Linked DNA regions of Cellulosilyticum sp. I15G10I2. The protein of the gene in region 1 interacts with the protein of each later gene in a pairwise test. Links are inferred from orthologs where the notes say so. Each region holds a gene or a part of one and is shown on either strand. Other genes may lie near its edges. The genes, in order: rlmN and ftsZ.

Region 1 (3,315 bases):
CAGGATTTATTAACGGGGTGCTGCGTGAGATAGATAGAAATAAAGAAAAAATAGCTTATCCTGATAAAAATAAAGATTTAACAGGTTATCTAAGCATTATTTATGCGATACCCGATTGGATTATAAAAGAATGGTTAGCGGTATATCCGGAAGACTTAGTTGAAAAGATCTGCAGTGCACTTAATGAGAGAGCCCGAGTATGTATTCGTATTAACACATTATGTACATCAAAAAAAGAAGTTATGGAAATTTTAAATCAAGAAAACATTTTATTTGAACCAGGCAATTTATTAGATGAAGCTTTGTATATTAAACAGGTAGATAATTTGCAAAATCTTTCTTCGTTTAAAGAAGGGATGTGGACGGTGCAAGATGAAAGTGCGATGTTAGTTGCTAAAGTAGTCAGACCAAAACCAGGTGAGCATATTTTAGATATGTGCAGTGCACCGGGCGGTAAATCTATTCATATGGCAGAACTTATGCAAAACAAAGGCGAAATCATAAGTGCAGACGTCCACGCTCATAAGCTTGAGCTTATTGAAAAAAATGCAAAAAGAATGGGCGTAGATATTATTAAACCCGTACTTCAAGATGGGACACTATTTCGTAAAGAATGGATAGGGGCATTTGACCGTGTGCTTTTAGATGCGCCCTGTTCGGGTCTTGGTATTATGAAGCGAAAGCCTGATATACGCTATAGCAAGAGTCTTCAGGATTTAAAGGGAATTGTTCAGCTGCAAAAGGCATTGGTTAATCATGCTGTAAAGTATGTTAAAGAAGGAGGGGTTTTAGTTTATAGTACTTGTACCCTTTCAAAGCCGGAAAATGAAGAGATGGCCTCCTATATTGCAGATGAATTAGGTTTAGAATTATACGATATAGCAGATACTATACCTAAAGAACTGCATGCTTATATCAAGAATCAAGGCATGGTTCAAATTTTACCTTTTGTAGCAGACACAGATGGGTTTTTTATAGCAGCCTTTAAGAAAAAGAGGATATAATCTATGAACGATATTACAAGCAAAGATTTAACGACGCTGCAAGAGCTTATGAAAACTTATGGAGAAAGTGCCTTTAGAGCTAAGCAGCTTTTTGAGTGGCTTCATAAAAAGATGATATGGGATTACGATGAAATGACCAACATTCCCCATGGTCTTAGAGAAAAGTTAAAGCAGGATTATCCTATCATTCAGATGAAAATAGCAAAAAAATATACTTCTCAATTAGACGGAACCATAAAATACTTGTTTGAACTCCAAGATTCACATATAATAGAAGGTGTTTTGATGCGATATAAACATGGGAATTCTATATGTATCTCATCTCAAGTAGGATGCAGAATGGGATGTAAGTTTTGCGCGTCGACTATAGGCGGACTTGTTAGAAATCTTTCAGCGGGAGAAATGCTGGCACAGATTTATAAAGTACAGGAAGACATCAAAGAGCGTATTTCTAACATTGTTATAATGGGAAGTGGTGAGCCGTTAGAAAAGCTTGATATTACGATGCAATTTATTCAGCTGATTAATAGTAAGCTTGGACAGAATATTGGGCAAAGACACATTACATTGTCTACTTGCGGACTTGTACCGGCTATTTATGAACTTGCGGATATGATGATGCAAGTTACTTTAGCTGTATCACTCCATGCACCTACAGATGAAAAAAGAAAAAGGATCATGCCTATAGCACACAAATATTTAATAGCTGATATACTAAAGGCTTGCAGATATTATACAGAAAAAACAAGCAGAAGAATTACTTTTGAGTATGCACTTATAGAGGGAGAGAATGATACAGAAGAAGATGCCAGAGAATTAGGCAAGCTTTTAAGCGGTCTTTTATGCCATGTTAATCTCATACCTGTTAATCAGGTAGAAGAGAGGACGTATAAAAGCAGCCATGTTTCAAGTATAGAGAAATTTATGAAATTATTAAGTGCATATGGTATACAAACTACCTTGCGCAGAAAGCTTGGGTCAGATATTGATGCGGCCTGTGGACAACTACGTAACAGGTATATTAAAGAGCGAGGTGAATAGCGTGATAGCTATTGGCAAAGTAGATATTGGCAAGAAAAGAAAAAAAAATGAAGATGCTTTATTTGTTTCAGATAAGCCTGTAGGCATTCTACCTAATCTATACATTGTGGCAGATGGCATGGGTGGGCATAAAGCTGGTGGAACAGCGAGCAAACTAGCTATTGAATCTTTTTGCAGCTATGTTGAGACACATGATACACTGGATATTAAAACAAGAGAAGATATTATAAGACTTATTAAAATGGGCATTTTGCATGCTAACCATATGATTTACGAACAGGCAATGCATGATGAGAGCTATAAAGGCATGGGTACCACCTTTACTGTGGCAACTGTCATTGAGGATATTTTATATTTAGCCCATGTGGGTGATACGCGTTTGTATCTTATCAATCGTAATAGTATTTTTCAAGCAACTACTGATCACTCGTTGGTTCAGGAAATGCTTACACAGGGTTATATTTCAGAAATTGAACTTAAAGAGCATCCACAAAGGCACATTATTACGCGGGCGGTTGGTACATATGAAAAAGTAAAGATAGATACTTTGATGTATGATATGGGTAAAGTAGAGTATATCATATTATGTTCAGACGGCCTCACATCTATGATTACGGATTCTGTTATACACAAGATTGTATATGATCATGAAGAAGATTTAGAAAAGATAGTAGATACATTAATACAAGAAGCAAATGAACAAGGCGGATTAGATAATATAGCAGTTGTAATTGCAAAGAAATACGAGGTGAACAAATGATGATAACACCAGGAACGATACTAGGGGATCGCTATGAAGTTATTGAAAAGATAGGCGCAGGTGGTATGTCTATCGTTTATAAAGCAAAGTGCAATAGATTGCAAAGATTTGTAGCCATTAAAGTGCTTCGCGAAGAGTTTGTTACAGATGAGGAATTTGTAGCTAAATTTAGAAAAGAAGCCTTAGCAGCAGCGAGTCTTTCGCATCCTAATATTGTAGGTATTTATGATGTAGGGAGTGATCAAGACCTGCATTATATTGTAATGGAATATGTGGAAGGTAAGACTTTAAAAGATCTGATTGCCGAAGAGGGACCATTTGACTCTAAAATGGTGTTAGAGTTTGGTGTACAAATTGTATCAGCACTAAGACATGCCCATAGAAAAAAGATTATTCATAGAGATATTAAACCTCAAAATATATTAGTAACTCATGATAATGTTTTAAAAGTTACTGATTTTGGTATTGCTAAAGCCGTTGATTCTTCTACTGTTGTGGCAACGGGTAATG
Region 2 (3,294 bases), 650 kb from region 1 along the record:
GATTTATCATTAAAAATATTATTGAATGATATAGCAACAATACATTTATCAACACTCTTCTTAAAATGATTTTTGTAAATATTAACTTGATCAACTTCAATTCCTAAAAGTATTCCCAACTTACATCCAACACTATTAAAAGGAATGATATATGAGGGCATAAAGTCGCTAGAATATGCAAGCTCCAAAACATTGTTTTTATATTTGCTTAATACGAGTATTTGCTTATCTGTAAATAGTTCTTTAAGCGCATCGTAAGTTACAACAATAACCGGTTTATGACCTATAGGTGTATAGAGACAATTACCCGTATCCAAAATAGATTTAATCCATACCTCTTTATCAGTATTCTTAATTTTTATGTCATATTCAAATAAAGGAAGTATCATTCTTTTTCTAATTTTATTAAAAGAGATATAAATAATAAGTGTTATACCTAAAGCAATGATTATAAGCCAAAAAATGCTTATTGTATGAATAGGTGTTTTATCTTTAACCATAAACCACGTTGTAAACGTTGCGCCGCCTATAGTACACGCTACACCCATACAAACTAAGTAGATTTTTGCAAATTCTTTAAGATGGCGCGGCCTATAAAGATATAGTATTGATAATGTAGGTACAAATAAAGCATATAAAACATAGGGTATACTTTGTAAAATCGGTACACATACAAGCATGCAATAGATCAATGCCGCTATGATGCTGGCTATAAATATTCTAACCTTTCCAATAGACTTATTAAGTATCATAGTCGCTGTATAAAATACCATCATATCCATAACTATATTAATTAAAAACAGTATGTCAATATAAACAACATACACATGATCACCTCAAGTATCATTTAATTTGCTGAACAGTTATATTGTAAAGCAATTAATTTACAAATTTTGTAAAATTTATAGAGTAGTTAAAAAAAAAGATACGACAATATCGTATCTTTTTCTTATTCTATCTATTCCTTCTTAGAAATTGTGGTATTTCTACTTGAATATCTTTGATAGGTGTGAATTTCTCTTCTTTAAAAGTATTAGCTGGCCTTTGTGGTTTAGCCTGTGTTTCCACTTTAAGCTTCTGTACTGGTTCAAAACTATGCATATTCACGTCTGCATTTTGAAAATCTGTAGCAATGACAGTAATAATAATTTCATCTCCTAAATCATCATTAATAGATGTTCCAAAAATGATCTCTGCATCTGGATCAACTGCCTCTCTTATCAGGCTCATTCCCACGTTGGCTTCCATAAGCCCAAGTGTTTCTCCTCCGCACATATTAACTAGAACACATCTCGCACCATCAATACTCGTATCTAATAATGGACTGCTGATTGCATATTTAACAGCTTCTTCAGCACGATTTTCACCCGTTGCCTTACCAATTCCCATATGCGCAACGCCTTTACAGTTCATAATTGTTCTTACATCTGCAAAATCCAGATTAATAATCCCAGGATTTGATATTAAATCTGTTATACCTTGGACTCCTTGCTGTAGAATATCGTCTGCTTTAGTAAATGCATCTACCATTGTTGTCTTTTTATCTATGACTTGTAAAATTTTATCATTAGGAATTACAACTAACGTATCAACACTTTGTTTAAGTTCAGCTATTCCTTTTTCAGCATTAATCATTCTTTTTCTGCCTTCAAAGCTAAAAGGTTTTGTAACTACACCCACTGTAAGAATGCCTTGATCTTTAGCAATACTTGCAATAACCGGCGCAGCCCCAGTACCTGTTCCTCCGCCCATACCAGCTGTTATAAACAGCATATCAGCCCCTTTAATAGCTTGTACGATCTCTTCCCTGCTTTCTTCTGCGGACTTAGTGCCTATTTCCGGATTTGCTCCAGCCCCTAAACCTCTCGTAATTTTTTCACCAATTTGTATTTTAGTTGGTGCTCCTGATCTTGCCAAAGCTTGATGATCAGTATTTACAGTAATAAATTCAACTCCAGCAAGTCCCTTTTCAATCATTCTGTCAACAGCATTATTTCCTCCGCCGCCAACGCCTATGACTTTTATTTGAGCGCCTTGTAATTCATTTTCCCATATTTCAAGCAAAATAAACTCCCCCTTCATCAGAAGTATCATCATATTTTAATTTATAATCATTATCTTTTATGTAATAGGACTAAGTATAGCCTGTCCATTTTTTATATTGGATAAATCTAAAACTCCCATGTCATACACTTCATGTGTTTGAATAAGCCACTGGAGTTTTTTGTCAAAATCCCCTATATTCCCAATTATAACATCTAAATTATCAACATACAAGTGAATTTGTTCAAGGTTATAAATGTCAATAATCTTAACTTTTTTTTCATAATTATATTTTTTCAAGCTGCGTATAATCTGCAAACTACATAGTAAGTAATCTTCGTTTTGAATAGGCAAAGCTTCCCCTACCTTATATTCACTAAAATCCAGTCCTTTAATAATAGGAAGTGAAACCTCCTTTTTATTTGTCTGTTCTATAACTTGTCCTTGCTCATCTAGGCAAAGATATGTCCCCATAAAAGGAACATACCCTAAAGGTTCTCTTTCTAATATTTTAATGCTGATATGACTTGGAAAAACATATTTTACTGCCACTTCTTTAATATAGGGCAGTTTTAATAAGTTGTTTTTAACTTCCTCAAATGATATATTAAGAATATGTTTATCTTTTATCTCACATAAATTGACTATTTCTTCATCTGTGTACCAATTATTACCTTCAACTTCAATACTTGTTATATTCCAAATAGGAAGTGTTAAAATAATACTTATTAATACGACAAACATTATGCCCATATATACTTTTTTCTTTAGTGAATTTCTATTATATTTGTTCAAATATAACTATTCCTCCTCTTGTATAGATGCTCCAATACTTCTTAAATCCAAAGCAATGTTTTGGTAACCTCTTTTTATATGGTGAATATTTTCTACCACTGTTATGCCTTGTGCACCTAGTCCAGCTAATACCAAGGCCGCTCCGCCCCTAAGATCTTCTGCGTATACGCTTGTTCCCATTAGAAAAGGCGTCGGCTTTATAATAGCTATTCTGCCTTCTATATTGATATTTGCGCCCATTCGCATAAGTTCATATGCAGGCTTAAATCTCGCTTCAAACAAATTTTCTTTAATAATACTCATCTCATTACACGTGCATAAAAGCGCCATCATCTGAGACTGCATATCTGTTGGATATCCCGGATATGGTTCTGTAATAATATTAACGCCTTTCAACTTTTCAGGTGCAATCAATGTGACTTGATCAATCTCTTCAATAATCGTACATCCTACTTC

The links.
Region 2: the proteins of rlmN (region 1) and ftsZ interact in binary tests that used the Escherichia coli proteins (3 or more experiments, as listed by UniProt). The link is inferred for Cellulosilyticum sp. I15G10I2 from one-to-one orthologs.

The regions. Positions count from the first base shown.
Region 1 is NZ_FMMP01000006.1:1,216,438-1,219,752, reverse strand. Bases 55-3,026 are described here. They hold rlmN (dual-specificity RNA methyltransferase RlmN), read left to right. Parts: upstream 55-1,007; coding sequence 1,008-2,045; downstream 2,046-3,026. Other genes in these bases: pknB (Stk1 family PASTA domain-containing Ser/Thr kinase), read left to right, coding at 2,802-3,026; BN3326_RS05910 (Stp1/IreP family PP2C-type Ser/Thr phosphatase), read left to right, coding at 2,038-2,805; rsmB (16S rRNA (cytosine(967)-C(5))-methyltransferase RsmB), read left to right, coding at 55-1,004. Outside these bases: more of rsmB, read left to right, coding at 1-54; more of pknB, read left to right, coding at 3,027-3,315.
Region 2 is NZ_FMMP01000006.1:565,306-568,599, reverse strand. Bases 10-2,960 are described here. They hold ftsZ (cell division protein FtsZ), read right to left. Parts: upstream 2,065-2,960; coding sequence 955-2,064; downstream 10-954. Other genes in these bases: murA (UDP-N-acetylglucosamine 1-carboxyvinyltransferase), read right to left, coding at 2,845-2,960; BN3326_RS02655 (cell division protein FtsQ/DivIB), read right to left, coding at 2,122-2,838; BN3326_RS02665 (sigma-E processing peptidase SpoIIGA), read right to left, coding at 10-827. Outside these bases: more of BN3326_RS02665, read right to left, coding at 1-9; more of murA, read right to left, coding at 2,961-3,294. UniProt on the Escherichia coli protein: Essential cell division protein that forms a contractile ring structure (Z ring) at the future cell division site. The regulation of the ring assembly controls the timing and the location of cell division.